Regions from separate parts of the Neptuniibacter sp. QD37_11 genome, predicted to be linked through region 1. Evidence: predicted binding sites of a transcription regulator. Region 1 holds the regulator's gene; the other holds the start of a gene.
What was found. Region 1 encodes FNR, which switches genes on or off when oxygen is low (the NO sensors DNR and NnrR bind a similar motif). Its sites were predicted from a motif close to TTGATNTANATCAA; they were not measured.
Positions count from the first base shown of each region.

Region 2: a site for FNR is predicted at 2,852-2,865, ahead of ACMXYT_RS09815 (TatD family nuclease-associated radical SAM protein). Genes of this name have one in related genera too.

Region 1 covers NZ_CP180552.1:2,338,814-2,346,815, forward strand. The annotation lists gene ACMXYT_RS10770 (heavy metal translocating P-type ATPase) at 1-1,315, shown strand, start outside; gene ccoS (cbb3-type cytochrome oxidase assembly protein CcoS) at 1,348-1,542, shown strand; gene ACMXYT_RS10780 (sulfite exporter TauE/SafE family protein) at 1,535-2,200, shown strand; gene hemN (oxygen-independent coproporphyrinogen III oxidase) at 2,244-3,632, shown strand; gene fnr (fumarate/nitrate reduction transcriptional regulator Fnr) at 3,704-4,498, shown strand; gene ACMXYT_RS10795 (adenine phosphoribosyltransferase) at 4,662-5,204, shown strand; gene rdgC (recombination-associated protein RdgC) at 5,382-6,296, shown strand; gene ACMXYT_RS10805 (hypothetical protein) at 6,395-6,880, shown strand; gene ACMXYT_RS10810 (pseudoazurin) at 6,992-7,438, shown strand; gene ACMXYT_RS10815 (rhodanese-like domain-containing protein) at 7,482-8,002, opposite strand, start outside.
Region 2 covers NZ_CP180552.1:2,148,873-2,156,874, forward strand. The annotation lists gene lipA (lipoyl synthase) at 1-622, shown strand, start outside; gene ACMXYT_RS09800 (sarcosine oxidase subunit gamma family protein) at 638-1,219, shown strand; gene ACMXYT_RS09805 (homoserine kinase) at 1,249-2,187, shown strand; gene ACMXYT_RS09810 (hypothetical protein) at 2,496-2,774, shown strand; gene ACMXYT_RS09815 (TatD family nuclease-associated radical SAM protein) at 2,933-3,580, shown strand; gene ACMXYT_RS09820 (hypothetical protein) at 3,986-4,381, shown strand; gene ACMXYT_RS09825 (hypothetical protein) at 4,467-4,718, shown strand; gene ACMXYT_RS09830 (LysE family translocator) at 5,155-5,778, shown strand; gene ACMXYT_RS09835 (GTP-binding protein) at 5,973-6,914, shown strand; gene ACMXYT_RS09840 (O-methyltransferase) at 7,042-7,614, shown strand; gene ACMXYT_RS09845 (hypothetical protein) at 7,649-7,987, shown strand.

The sequences.
Region 1 (8,002 bases):
TAAAATCACTCAGGTGGGTGACGAGACCAAACTATCAGCCATTGTTCGTTTGCTCGATCGTGCTCAAGAAGACAAACCTAAAGTTGCTCAGATTGCTGATAAAGTTGCTAGCTACTTTGTAGCGGCGGTCTTAGTCACCGCAACCGTTGTAGCGACAGGTTGGTACTTCGTAGAGCCTGCTCATGCATTCTGGATTACCCTATCTGTACTGGTAGTCACTTGTCCTTGTGCGCTTTCATTGGCCACTCCGACAGCACTCACTGCTGCCACAGGAACACTGCGCCAAAACGGTTTATTAATTACCCGAGGCCATGTTCTTGAAAGCCTTTCGACGGCAACTCATGTTGTTTTCGATAAAACAGGCACGCTAACCGAGGGTAACCTCAGTCTTCAAGAAGTGGTTCCTCTAGCGGATCATGATCAAGACGCCTGTACCAAGTTTGCTGCTGCGCTTGAAAAGCACAGTGAACATCCAATTGCACAAGCGTTCCACGATCAACAAGGTGATCTAGTAGCAACCGAGATCAAAGCAACACTTGGTCAAGGCATCGAAGGAGTGATCGACAATCAAAGATACCGTATTGGTAAACCTGATTACGCGAGCGAGATCCTAACGCAAAGCCAGCCATCGCTACCTGAAACAAGTGGGCAGTGGTTGCTACTGTGTAATGAGACTCAAGCACTAGCATGGTTCCGTCTGAATGACCAGATTCGCCGTGAAGCGAAACAGACAATTGAGATCCTTCACTCGATGGGGCTTAACTGTCAGATGCTGACGGGCGATAACTCTTCAGCGGTAGCGGAAGTAGCAAGCCAACTAGGGATAGATACCACTATCTCTGGCGTATCACCTGCAGAGAAGCTTGCTCATGTTAATAAGCTGCAAGAAGATGGTGCACATGTAATTATGGTAGGTGACGGTATTAACGACATCCCTGTACTTGCAGGCGCTCAAACGTCTATCGCTATGGGCGGCGCTTCTGATCTTGCTAAAACCAATGCGGATGGCGTACTGATCAGCCACGATCTATTGCGTCTGGCTGATGGTATTTTGCTCGCGAGAAAGACTCAAAGAATCATTAAGCAGAACCTAGCTTGGTCACTTTGCTATAACCTAAGCGCTTTACCATTAGCGGCCTTTGGCTTCATTGCTCCCTATATGGCAGCGATCGGTATGTCGGCAAGTTCATTGGTCGTAGTCGGTAATGCGATGCGCCTGAACAAATTAACCCGAGGTTCTGTCCATTCCCATGACAGAGATCAGGGTACTCAGTCGGCTAAGCCTGACGCGGTTATGCAAAATCAGGTAGAATAAGCACATTTGAAAATTAGGGTTATGTAGTTTCAATGGATATAATTTTCCTGCTGATCCCCATTGCCATCTTGTTAATTGGCTTTGCTATCTGGGCTTTCTTCTGGAACGTTAACAACGGCCAGTACGACGATCTAGACAGCCCTGCACATAGCATTCTCTATGATGATGACGAAGATCTGATTCCGGATGATGCAAAAGTAAAACCGACTGACAAAGGCAATGACTGAAGCACTTGTCATACCTACAGCATTCTTATTAGGTTTGCTTGGCGGTACGCATTGTCTAGGTATGTGCGGTGGCATAGCTGCCACCGTTTCCCTTAGCTCCCCTAAGGGAGGTCAGGGCTTCCTACTTTTACTCGGCTATAACTCTGGGCGCATTATTAGCTATGCAACTGCAGGCGCCATTTTAGGTAGCCTGAGTTGGTTATTAACCGATCCTATACTACAACTCGTACTTCGCAGCTTTGCCGGATTGATGCTTATTTTCATGGGCCTCTACATTGCCCAGTGGTGGAAAGGTTTAACTCACCTAGAAAAAGCAGGCGGTGTACTGTGGAAACAGATTAGTCCCGCTGCGAGTAAGCTTCTACCGGTTAGAAATATCGGACAAGCAATCATGCTGGGTGGCCTATGGGGTTGGCTGCCATGCGGTTTGGTTTATAGCACTTTAATTTGGGCTTCAGCAGCATCCGACTGGCTAACCAGCGCACAATTGATGGCGGCATTTGGCGTAGGCACTTTGCCTGCCATGCTGTTAACCGGTGTACTGGCCCAACAAGTTAAACAAATTCTTCAGAAGCGTCTGACCCAACATATCTCGGGCGCAATCATTATTGGAATGGGCTTATACAGCATCCCTTGGATGGGAATATTCCAACAATAACTGAGCACTTTTCGCAAGAAACTGATTACAGAGGAAGACAAACGTGGATAACAATCTGATTAAATGGGATCTGGACTTGATCAAACGATACGACCTATCGGGTCCTCGTTATACATCCTACCCTACTGCTGTTCAGTTTGACCCAGAGTTGTCTCCTAGTGATCTAGTAACAACCGGACAAAACTCTGCGGACATCAATGATCCACTTTCGCTGTATGTTCACATCCCATTCTGTGCGCATGTTTGCTACTACTGCGCATGTAATAAAGTGATCACGCGCAACCGCAAAAAAGCACAGCCTTATCTGGATACACTTTATAAAGAGATGGCTCAGCTATCTAAGTGGTACAGCAATGACCGCAAAGTAACTCAGCTACATTGGGGGGGCGGTACTCCAACATTCATTAGCCACGAGCAGATGGTCGAGCTAATGGCTGAAATGCGCAAAAACTTTAACCTTCTTGATGACGATAGCGGTGATTACTCCATCGAAATTGATCCTCGTGAAGCAAGCCTAGAAACAATCAAAGTCCTACGAGAGATCGGTTTTAACCGTATCAGTCTAGGTCTACAGGATATCGATCCAAAAGTTCAGGAAGCAGTAAACCGCGTTCAGTCAGTAGAACAAACAGCAACAATTCTAGAAGAAGCTCGCAGATTAGGTTTCCGTTCCCTGAACCTAGATTTGATCTACGGACTTCCTTACCAAACATTCGAAGGTTTTAACGCAACACTCGATACTGTGATCGAAATGAATCCAGATCGTCTTTCAGTATTCAACTACGCTCATCTTCCAGACCGTTTCCGTCCGCAGCGTCATATTCAGGAAGAAACACTGCCTAGCCCAGAGACTAAGCTTGCGATTCTAGAATCCACCATTAATAAGCTGCTTGATGCAGGTTATGTTTATATAGGTATGGACCACTTTGCTAAGCCTGATGATGAGCTAGCCATTGCTCAGCGCACAGGTAAATTACATCGTAATTTCCAAGGCTATACGACTCATTCAGAGTGCGACCTTGTCGCTATGGGCGTTTCGTCAATTAGCCAAATCGGCTCTGTTTATTATCAAAATGAGCATGACATGCCTTATTACAGTGCTGCAGTAGATAGTAACGCTCATGCAATTAAGCGCGGTGTAAGCCTGACGCAAGATGACATCATCCGTCGTCATGTAATCACACAGCTAATCTGCCACTTTGAGCTAGACAAAACAGCGGTTGAATCAAAATTTGATATTGCTTTCGACGACTATTTCGCAACTTCCATTGCTGAGCTAGAAGCATTTACTAAAGATGGCTTAATCAGCATGAATGCAAATGAGATTGTAGTCTCTCCTGCTGGTCGCCTATTGATTCGTCGTATATGTATGGCATTTGATGCATATATACCAAAAGATCAGAGTTCACAGCGTTTCTCGAAGATTATTTAACTTTCCGTATTTACGGAAATATTACATAATCAGTGGGTAGCCATTCGATATAACCACGACAGGATCGCACTATGAGTGATAACAAGGCAACTGATGGAAAACTACGTAGTCTACAGCAGGTAAGCTGCAACACTTGTAGTCTGAGCTCTTTGTGTCTGCCCGTATCTCTGGATATGACAGAGATGGAACGCCTGGACAACATTATCGACAAAAGCCGCCCACTGAAAAAAGGCGAGCATCTTTTCCACCAAGGCGAAGAATTTGCGAGTGTTTATGCCATCCGCGTCGGCACAGTAAAAACTTACACAATCACAAATGAAGGTGAAGAGCAGATCACCGGGTTCTACTTCCCAGGTGAACTGGTTGGTATGAGCGGTTTTGATAACAACGAATACCCTGTATCTGCAAAAATCCTCGAAACAACTACGGTTTGTGAAATTCCGTTCGAGCGTTTGGACGAACTTTCCGGTCAGTTACCTGAATTACGCCGCCAACTGCTGCGTACGATGAGTAAAGAGATCCGTGAAGAGCAACAGATGATGCTGCTCCTATCGAAGAAGAATGCTGAAGAACGTGTTGCAACATTCCTTGTGAAATTATCGATGCGTTTTAAAGCACGTGGTTATTCTGAAACAAGTTTCCGTTTATCGATGTCGCGTAACGAGATCGGTAACTATCTAGGCCTTGCAGTTGAAACCGTAAGTCGAATTTTTACCCGCTTCCAGAAGTCCGAACTATTACAAGTTGAAGGTAAAGAGGTTCATATCCAGGATCTGGATAAACTTTACGAACTATCTGGCGAGTGTCCAGCTAAGGACGCTGAAGAGCCTGTAACTGCTCAATGTGGCAAAGGCACTTGCAGTTAGCCCCTACACATAAAAAAGCACCGATCGCTTTCGCAACCGGTGCTTATTTAGTCGCACAATTAAGTAGCCATCTCAATGTGTAACCCAACGCATTTATTAAAGCTTTTGCTGCGTAATAAAACATTGAGCTGTGTCAAAACCTGCTGTTTCTAAGGAGTTCTTCATGTCATATGACGAATGTTATGTGAAATCCGTAATTCGTACGATCCCAGACTGGCCGGAGCCAGGCGTTCAATTCCGCGATATCACTCCACTATTTAAAGATCCTAAAGCGCTTCGCATGATCTCTGATGCATTTATCCAGCGCTATATCGACAGTGACATCACGCATATTGCGAGTATTGATGCTCGTGGTTTTTTGATCAGCTCCATCATGTCTTACCACCTGAACATTCCTTTGGTACTCGTCCGTAAAAAAGGCAAACTACCGGGTGAAACCATTCATCAGGAATACCAGCTTGAATACGGTACTGCAGCTGTAGAGATGCAGACTGATGCTGTGAAGGAAGGCGATCGCGTTTTGGTATTTGATGACCTGATTGCTACAGGTGGCACTATCTTAGCAGCGTGCAGTCTCATCAAAGAACTTGGTGCGGAAGTGTCAGAAGCAGCAGCACTAATCGATCTGCCAGACCTACAAGGTTCTAGCAAAATCCAAGATGCAGGTGTACCAGTACATACCCTTCTTGCTTACGCTGGCATCTAATTAAAACCTGACGGCAGCCCAATCTAATCGCTGCCGTCAGTTTTATCCCTTTCTTACTTATCCCGCTAGCTAATTCTTCACCTCTCTTTTATTTCAGCCAATTGCAGATTTTCTCTTCCATCGCGTACAAATCTTGCCTACCATGCTCTGCCAATTTTTTCGTTTTCTGGAGCTGCTATGTGGTTTAAAAATGTAATTTTCTATCGCCTAACTGAAGCGTTTGAATACACTCAAGAGCAGCTGCAAGAAAAACTTATCGAACACGCTTTTCATCCATGTAAAAGCCAAGAACTTAGCCGTTATGGCTGGGTATCGCCATGTCACTTATTAGATGATGTTCACGCGCATCAGGTACACGGTATGTTTATGGTGGCTGCACGCAAGGAAGAAAAGATCCTTCCCGGCGCCGTTATTAAAGACGCCGTTGGCGAAAAAGTTGCGGTCATCGAACATGAACAAGCACGCAAAGTGTACAAGAAAGAACGCGACCAACTGAAAGATGAAGTGATTCTTGATCTATTGCCTCGTGCCTTCAGTAAATTCCAGCAGACCACCGCTCTGATCAACCCTGCAGCTGGCTGGATTGCAGTAGATGCTTCTAGCCATAAACGCGCAGAAGAGCTACTAAGTCATCTTCGTGGCACATTAGGCAGTCTGCCAATCACACTGCCTGATGTAAACCAATCACCTTCTGCCGTTATGTCACATTGGTTGGAGCAACACGACAGCATCCCACAAGGCTTTGAAGTACTAGATGAATGTGAGCTACGTGATAACGTTTTAGAAGGCGGCGTAATTCGAATCAAAGGCCAACAACTAGAAGATGAAGAGTTTGTTGCTCACCTAGAAGCAGGCAAGCGTGTAGTTAAGCTCGCTCTAGAATGGGATGAGCAACTCAAGATTACTCTGCAAGAAGATCTGTCTATCAAACGTCTAAAACTGAGCGAACAGCTACAGGAGAAAATGGCCGACGAAGCAGCGGAAGACGAAATCGCTCAATTCGATGCCGATATGGTTCAAATGGGTCTAGAGTTCAGCAAGCTATTCCCTGCTCTAATTGAAGCCTTTGGCGGCGAAGCACAACGCCCTTAATTATTAACTGACTGTCCAAGCTTAATTTATAACTCGGCGCGACAAGTGGTAAGGTTATAAATTAAGCTTTCATCTCCAATATGGGCAGGGCAGACCAGATGGATTACGCACCGGAATACACAAAGCGCGAGAAGATAAAGCTCATAATCCTGTTTATGGGATTAGGCGCTGTTCTCATAGCCGCTGGCGAGCTTTGGCTATTCCCATCTATCACCCGACTTGCAGAACAGCCTCACTGTTACAGTCTGTTTGGCCTAAACGGGGCTGATTATCTTTGGCACCTTTTACTGATTGGAATACCTATTTCGATCTTCCTAATCCTTGCCATAACGATGCTCCCCATGGCTTTCAAAGGGTTAATACAAGCGCAATTCCCACCTAAGGGCTACAAAGTTTTTAAACCGACACCGATTCGCAAAGGGATGAGAGGGCAGTTGATGGCTGGCTTCCTAGTGTTCGTAATTGCTTCTCCCCTGCTTATCGCAATATATGGAGCTAATCAGTTGGATAAGATGCCTGAAATAGAGGCTCCTAAAAAATCTAAAGATCTTTGCCCAGCCATCATAAAACCGTCTAGTCATTAAGCACGTATACACCTTTGATTTTTATACTTCTAAGTAATAATGTTTCACAACACCCACAAATGATTTAATAATCATTATTATTTTCATTACCAGATAGAGAGAATACATACGATGAATATTAAAACTTTAAGCGCGGGCCTAGCTCTAGCTGTATGTGCCAATTTTGCTAATGCTGCTGATCATACAGTCATGATGAAAAATTCAGGTCCTGACGGCTCCATGGTTTTTGAGCCTGCCATTTTAAATGTAGAAGTAGGTGATACCGTTACATTCCAACCTACAGATCCAGGTCACAACTCTGAATCAATCAGCAGCCTAATCCCTGCGGGTTCGACAGGCTGGAAAGGAAAAATGATGAAAGAAGTTTCTTTCACCGTCGATAAGGAAGGCGTGTACGTATACAAATGCCGTCCACACGCGATGATGGCAATGGTGGGGGTCGTTGTAGCAGGTAAACCAACAAACCTAGAAGAAGTAAAAACCAATGCGGCTGAGCTAAGCGCTACGTTTGTGATGAATAAGGATCGCTTAACTAACTACCTAAACCAAATTAAATAGACACCTTATTCTCAGATAGTAGGGGGTACAATAAAACTCCCTACTATTCCAGATAATAATCCCCTACCGTAGTCAGCCCTAAGCTTGTCCAAGCTTGCATACCACCTCGATAGTAATTCAACTTTTCCTCAGGGTAATCTAGCTCTAGTAACGCCCATATAAAGGTAGGCGTCTGTCCACACCAATAGCCGTTACAAAAAGCAGCAAGTGTTTTTGCCCGACTGAAATCCCAAACGCCATCTTTGTTGATTGCTCCCAACTCTTCCAACGTATCGGAAATAGTTTCAGGATCTTTTAACAAGGTGTATGGAATATTGGTGCTGCCCGGTATGGTCAGTCGGTAATGCCAGCCCTCAGTGCGAGTATCGACAATTAAAGTAGAGCTATCTGTTTGAGCTTGTTGTAGATACTCAATAAATTCCCTCTCGCCAATGGTTTCCACTTCATAAGGTTCGAATGGAAACATAGGTTGCGGTGTGCCACGAGAGGTCGTTAGATAAAGCTCATGGATAGTATTATCAGACTCTTGGTTGCGCTTAATCTCAACAGACTCACCTTCATGCT
Region 2 (8,002 bases), 190 kb from region 1:
TCCAGAAGAGCCTAAGAATTGTGCATCTACGATCGAAAAGCTCGGTCTTAAATATGTAGTTATCACCTCGGTAGATCGTGACGATCTAAGAGATGGTGGTGCAGCGCATTTTGCTGAAGTTGTAAAAGAAGCACGTAAAGTCAGTGTAGATCTAAAAGTTGAGATCTTAGTTCCAGATTTTCGTGGCAAAGTTGATCTTGCATTAGAGATCTTATCTCAGCAGGTCCCAGATGTTCTGAATCACAATATGGAAACTGTTCCTAGCTTGTACCCATCGGTACGCCCGGGTGCGGATTACCATAACTCGCTTAATCTGCTTTACCAATTTAAGCGTTTAAATCCAGAAGTCGATACAAAATCTGGATTGATGGTTGGTTTGGGTGAAACCAAAGAGGAGATCATCAAAGTAATGAAAGATCTTCGTGCTAATGATGTCGACATGTTAACCATCGGCCAATACCTACAGCCAAGTAAATATCACCTCGCTGTAGAGCGTTATGTAACACCGGAAGAATTTAAAGAGTACGAAGAGATCGGTTACGAGCTTGGCTTTAAAAATGTTGCCAGTGGCCCGATGGTTCGCTCCTCTTACCACGCTGATTTACAGGCGAAAGCCCTGTAAAGGAGTAAAATGTCTATGCAAAACAATACTAACAAAGCCACCCAAGGCGGCACGCTGGTTCATTTGAACATCCAAGCAGCGATAGACAACGACAGCCGAATTAATAGCATTATTGTGCGGGAGCGCCCTTTTATTGGTGATCTTGCACTGGATACCGAGCCTGACCAAGATCTGCTTATCGCTGTGGGTGAAGTGATGGGTGTTGCTCAACCGCTAACGGTTAATCGCATATCTTGCATGGGCCGTTTAGCGATTCTGTGGATCAACGAGAACCGTTGGTTGGTTCTTCCGCCAACCGGTGCGCATGAATCTGTATTCCAAGCACTGCGCGAAACCTTTGGCGAAGATCTTAAACTAGAAACCTCCGAAGACGGCTCAAAAGCGTATCTAAATAAAGCAGCGATTCATTACCTGCTAAGTAGCTCTAATACCCAGCAGTTTTCATGCTTACCTGTTACTGATGTTGAGCTAGCTGAAGGTATCAACATTATGTCTCTGCACGACACTAAGGATTACGACATCCTAGTGCGTAAGAGCTGTGCAGAAAGCCTATGGCAGTGGCTACAAAAGAACACTGAATCACCAAAAAATCACTAACAGATACACCAGTAGGACAAAGACCGATAATGTCAGTTTACACCGCAGTTAGCTTTTCAGAACTTAAAACTTACCTTCAGAACTACGCTGTTGGTGAGTTACAAAGCTATAAAGGCATTAGCGCAGGCGTTGAGAACAGCAATTTTTTTGTCGATACCGATCAAGGCCGCTTTGTCCTAACACTGGTTGAATCTGTACCTAAAGAGAAACTGCCCTTTATTCTGGGTCTAGTGGATCATCTAGCGATTAACGAGCTTGCCTGCGCTCAGCCTATTCATCTAAATAACGGTGATCTATTTGGTATGCTAAACGGCAAACCCGCCGTATTAATGAACTGTTTAGAAGGCGCTCCGCTAGAACAACCGACGCTTTCACAAGCGAGAACTATTGGCAGCACCCTCGCTCAGTTCCACCAGCTCTCGTCACAATTAGAACTCGATGAGTACAGCCATATTCCGCAGTGGTGCAACGAGCTAGCGTCTCGTGTGTTACCTAAGCTAGATAAAGAGCAGCAAACACTATTACAAAACAGCTTGATGGAAACCGGTGATATCGACTGGACGACATTACCTTCTGGTCCTGTACACGCAGACCTGTTCCCAGACAACGCTATGTTTGATGGCGAGCGTTTATCGGGGCTAATCGATTTCTATCACGCGTGCTCTACACCATATCTATACGATCTAAGCGTTACCCTTAACGCGTGGTGCTTTGACGAAACCAATAATCAGTTTGATATCCAGAAAGCGCAGCAGATGCTGCAGATGTATCAGGAGATCCGCCCTTTAGATCCGATGGAGATCGATCTGTTACCGGCAATGATGAAAACCGCAGCGCTGCGCTTCTGGTTATCCCGCCTTCGCGACATCCATTTCCCTACAGCTGGGGAAGATGTCACACAAAAGAATCCGCAAGGAAAACAGGCGCTTTTAGAACGCCTAAAAAGCGACTTTCCAGTTATTCTTTAATCGTCTAAAAAATTAATTTTTATAGCTCCCTATTCTGGTTCATTCGCACCAAAATAGGGCTGCTGTTCTGCACCACGCCGCTAGCCCTTTAAATACGGCAAATCCTTAGTTGAATCAAACTCATCTTTCGCAGCTGCAACATGAATTTCAATACTTGAATGAATATTCATTGTGAATTTTTATCCTCCTAATGTATTAGAGAAACTTAAATTCCTCTCCTAAACTCTTATTTACCGGTTTGGAGAGAGACCGGTAGAGACTCCGATAGACATAAAAAAATAGCCTGTTAAAGGCAGAGGAAGAGAGAAATGTTGACCTACGAAGAATGCCTGGAACTAAGTGACCTAACTGCAGACGAAGTTGATGCCATTGCAGAACACGAACACATGGACCCAATGATCGCCATGGCTCTCGGTCACTACATGATTACCCATGACGGCGAACAGAAAATTAAACGAATTATTATGGATGACATCGCCAAAGCACAGCGTGATCACAATTATGGTCACGCAGAAATGCTGCAAAAAGTACTCAACCACTTTATAGCGACTCACCCAGAACACGGCGCCCAGCAAGCAGCCGCGTAAAACGCACCAAATTCATAGCGAAACCTTCCCCTTCGATACCGGTTATAGGGTGCATTTGCACCCTAACCGGATCACTTTTGATAAGCATCAACGCCCCTGTTAACTCGCCCTGCTAAAGTAGATTTCTATCTATAAATATCGCTGATAAGCAGTAAGCTATGACACAAAAACGCCCCAACCCTGCAAAACGCTCTACCCCATGCGAACACCAAGACAGCTACGTTTATCAGATCCGCAATAGCCTCTACATCAACTTAACCGACCGTTGCACTCTCGCCTGCCAATTCTGCCCAAAACATAACGGCTCAACCGAAGTCAAAGGTCACGAACTCTATCTAAGCAAACGCCCAGAAGCAGACACAATCATCCCCTTAATCGGAAACCCAACCGATTACGATGAAATCGTATTTTGTGGCTATGGCGAACCCACACTTCGCCTAAAAGCTCTGTTGAAAATCGCTACTTGGGTAAAAGAAAACGGCGGTAAAACCCGTATAAACACCGATGGCCTCGGCAACCTCTTCCATAAACGCGACATAGTGCCCGAATTGGCAGAATGCATAGACGCTCTATCGATCTCGCTGAATGCTCAAAACGAAGAGGTCTACCAACAACATTGCCAACCAGCCCTGCCCGACTCTTACAAAGCAGTAGAAGCCTTTATCAAACGTGCCAGCGAACTGATTGATGATGTACAGGTATCGGCAATTAATGGGTTAGAGGGTGTTGATATTGTTCAGTGCCGGGAGATTGTTGAGGGGTTGGGTGCGGAGTTTAAGCAGAGAGAGTTGGATGTTGTTGGTTAAGAGCAGGACGCAACTTCGTTGCTAGAGGACGGCTGCTCCTAGAGAACGCTACGCTTTTAGGACGCCACTTCGTGGCTAGAGATAAAGATTACAACCAATACTTTCCTGTACTTTTCATATTCCCTTATCTCTGCCAGTATGGGGGCAACTAAGGAAATAGGTTAACCCACCTTAATGGACTATTGAGCATGATTCGTATAAATGGTCATTTTCCAGTTTTGATTTAGAAACACGACACTTTGTCGCTTTTCTACAACTTCTCATTTTCATAAATCCTGATTAATACATTTAATTTCAATGGGTTAAAGACTATTACCAATTTTTAAAAATTTGGGGATATACAACAAAGTGTCACCTTTCCGCAAACCACTTGTCGTATATTTAGCTGTTATGTGAACTAAAGATATGGAAGCACAGATAGCAAAATGGATTTCACACATCGTAGGAGGGTCTTATATCGTGATGGCCCTTGTAGTTTTGGTGTTTATTTCACTACCAGAGATATTGTCAGGTGAGATCCTATCAAATCCGTTTCTCTTGAAAGCAGTAGGAATTGCATTTGTTTACATATTCTCTATCTACTTAGTGGCTACATTACCTAAGAAATCAGTCAAAAGAAGGGCTTGCTCGTGGCTGTTTTCAATATTTTTTCACGGAGCATTGCTGCTTTATCTTGGAGTGTGGGCTACATGGGGAGTGAGCATATTGTTAGCTGGTTTTGCGGAATTGATAATATTGGTGCTTAGCGTAATTGGTTTGTCCATCCTCATACGAAGTAGCTTTAAACATGAAAGCACATAACAAAAACATCAAAAGTTGCCCTTTGGGCTTGGACCACAGCTGCGCTGCGGCCGTTTATGTTGGGCGTTATGAGTCTTGAGAGATTATGAGCGAAGAATCCAAATTACTCGATAGAGTCAGATATGTAATCCTTAAAGCTCCGAATAGGTTTCCATCTGATACTGGTATGACTTTAGAAAAAGCTTTTAATGAAATGGAACTATTTGTTGGTAAACTAAATCTTGGTCCTGAATTTATTGATTCCCTTAATAAAGCTTTATGGTCTTACCAAAATGGAGAACAAAAGTTAGCTATCAGCGCTCTACAAGAAATTGAGGCTAAGCTAGCTAAAAGGTAGAAATGTCAGCATAGGTATGATCTTCATTGGGATTACCAATCTTCCAAAGCTGAAGAGGTCTTAGATGAAAATTATGATTTTCTCAAAGGCTACATTAGCGGTTGCTTTGATGCTTTAGCAGATGGAAAAGCGGAAATTATTTGCTTATCCGCAAATACAGGGACATTTCGCAATCTAAGGTCGGAAAACGCAGAAAAGCTAAAGCAGCTATTAGAGAACGTTTTATATCCTCTAGTTAAGGCGCGGTACAAGAAAATAGTAAGAGATGAAAATTTACCTCATATCACGTATCAGGGTAATTTAATTAAAGGGGGCAGAGCCCTTTATCTCCGACAATTCTAGCTATAGCTTCTAACTGGCATTAACTGTTAAATTGGCAACTAAACTCGCCCTATTCACCAGAACACTCTATACCGTAAGTGAAAGAGGATGCCTTATGGAGCTCAGTACTTGGATTGCATTTATCTCGATAGCATTGGTGGCAACGATCACTCCAGGGCCTGCAATTTTATTAGTGCTGTCCCACTCCCTCCGAGCTGGTTGGAAGTCTTCCCTATATACAATTTTAGGGAATATAACTGGGCTATTTGTGATGTCATCATGTTCTGTTTTAGGCCTAAGCGCATTAGTCCTCAGTTCATCAACAGCGTTTATGATCATCAAATTTCTCGGCGCGATATATCTTGTATACCTCGGTATAAAGATCTGGCTTTCAAATGTATCTTTAAGGACTTCAGACCTTAGTGAGGACTCTAAACACAGCAAGCATAGCTATTTTCTTCAGGGAGTTCTGGTCGCACTAACCAACCCTAAAGCAATCGTATTTACAACGGCGTTGTTCCCCCAATTTATTACGATTGAGGCTGATCTACTCCCGCAGTTTTCATTATTAGTCAGTACATTCTTATGCTGTTCCGCTACTTGCCTTATAAGCTATAGCTACTGGGGGTCAAGGCTTTTAAAGCGTTCTAAATCTCTTTCCGATTCACACTGGATACCACGAACAATTGGTAGTACCTTCGTCGGTGCAGGTATAGCATTAGCAGTATCAAGCCGGTAATAATGACTAAGATCATTTCTGAATAGGACTTCCTTTTCCGAAACAGTATTAATCTTATTTTCAGTTAGCATTGCCAAGAAAAAAACGTCTATGCTTGTTATTATCAATATCATGATTTTCAAACACTAAGACCAAACTCTTTTTCCAAGTTCCTTGATCTTATAAGTACCAGCCTAAGAAGGGGTGTTCCCTATATGAGGGACAAAAAGATTATTTTCTTTGGTGCCGTCGGTGCCGGTAAGACAACAGCAATAAACACCATAAGCGAAGGCAAATGTATTAACACTGAAGCAAATGCTTCTGATAGCACATCAGTACAAAAAAAAACCACTACTGTAGCGATGGACTACGGTTATGTTACCTCATCTACCAATCAACGCATTCATTGTTACGGAACGCCAGGGCAAGAACGCTTCCAATTTATGTGGGAGATAATAACTTCCAACTTGGCATCAGATTATTCAGGCGAAATTTTATTCCTCGATAACAACCGTAAATATCCTCAACACGACCTTCACTTTTACACCAAAAAGTTTCGCCATCTTATAGATGATAAACCTTTGATTATTGCGGTAACTAAGTCTGACATAAAACCAAATCCATCAATCTCTGAATATAGAGGTTGGCTGCATGAGCTTGGTATTCAAGCACCCATTTATTTTATTGATGCCCGAAAAAAAGAAGATATTCTGTTTTTGTTAGAGGAACTACTCCCTGATCAAGCTCAAGCAATGAATGAGATGAATAGCGTTTCTGTAATTGAAGATGAGTTAAACCTAGACGAAGTTATCCAATACTCTGAACATAAAGTTGATTTCTCAGATAAAGTACTGAACAAAATTTCACATCTAGAAGGTGTGGTAGGCATTGCATTGATAACCCTGGAGGGTAAGTTAGGTCATTCAACCCTAGATACGGAATTCCTTATCGAGTTATTAGAATTTTTAACCTCTTCACCACCGATTTTAGAAGATCCAAATAAAAATGAGCATGTAGTAAGCATTGAACTAGCGTCAGAAGAAAATTATCACTTTGTAATCAATTTTTTCGACGATATTGTATTAGCTGCTCTCTGCAAAAAACACCTTACAACTGCAGCTCTAAAACAACAGATAGAAAACATAATACAGTGGTAAAGGCTGATATATTAAGCGTTAAATCACAACATAAAATTTCTATTCGCTTCACTGCAGTTATTTGTATTAATGTTCGTACAAAGTTAAAAAGGGCTTAATGAGACAATAATGACAAGGAATACTAAAGATGGATCTTGAAATACTTTTAAACGACCTTGAACAAATAGGGCTCAAACACGATAAAGTCCAATCAGAGCGGTCTAAAAAGTATCTCAATATCACAAGAGATACGGGTGAATTTCTAGCTGTTTTAATCAAAGCAACTAATGCCAAAACCGTACTTGAGATCGGTACGTCTAATGGCTATTCAACACTTTGGTTAGCCTCTTCCCTTCCAGATGAAGGCCATGTTTTTACTATTGAAAATAACAGCTGCAAGATCGATGAAGCCTCAGAAAACTTCCGTCAGGCTCAGCTAAATTCAAAGATTACCCAACTCGATGGTGACGTTGTAGATCTATTGCCTAAGCTTCCTCAAAACATCGACTTTATTTTCCTCGATGCTGATAGAAGCCAATACCTTTCAATAGCAGAACAACTTTTCAGCCTTTTGAGAGAAGGCGGATTACTTGTTTGTGACAATGCAGTTTCTCATAAAGAGGAGCTAGAAGGGTTTAATGCTTGGATCGCCAACCAATCAAATTTGAGTACCTCTTTAGTCCCTGTTGGGAAAGGTGAATTGCTTGTTTATAAAGCCTGATCAACCAGATCGCTAAGCTGAATTATCCGGCCGTATGAAACCAACAAAAGGTACAATTACTATTTTGGTTCCGGCTGCTCTATCTATCAGCCTATTTAGCTTTATGCTTTTTTTCAGAGCATTTGTTTACGCAGATATGTATATTGCGCCAAACGATCCTTACGGCATATCCGATACAATCGAACTATTGTTGGGTTTTTTGTTTCTCCTTTTATCAATATTCTCTGGCGTCGTAGCCTTGGTACTTTTATTAAAAGGCGTAAAGCAATCCAAACTGGCAGCTTGCGGATTGATTGGGCTGCATCTCGTTTTGTATTCAACTTACGGTTTTCTTCATTCTAAAGCAGCTCTGCTTAGTTCATATCCGCAATGAATCTGCACACTATTT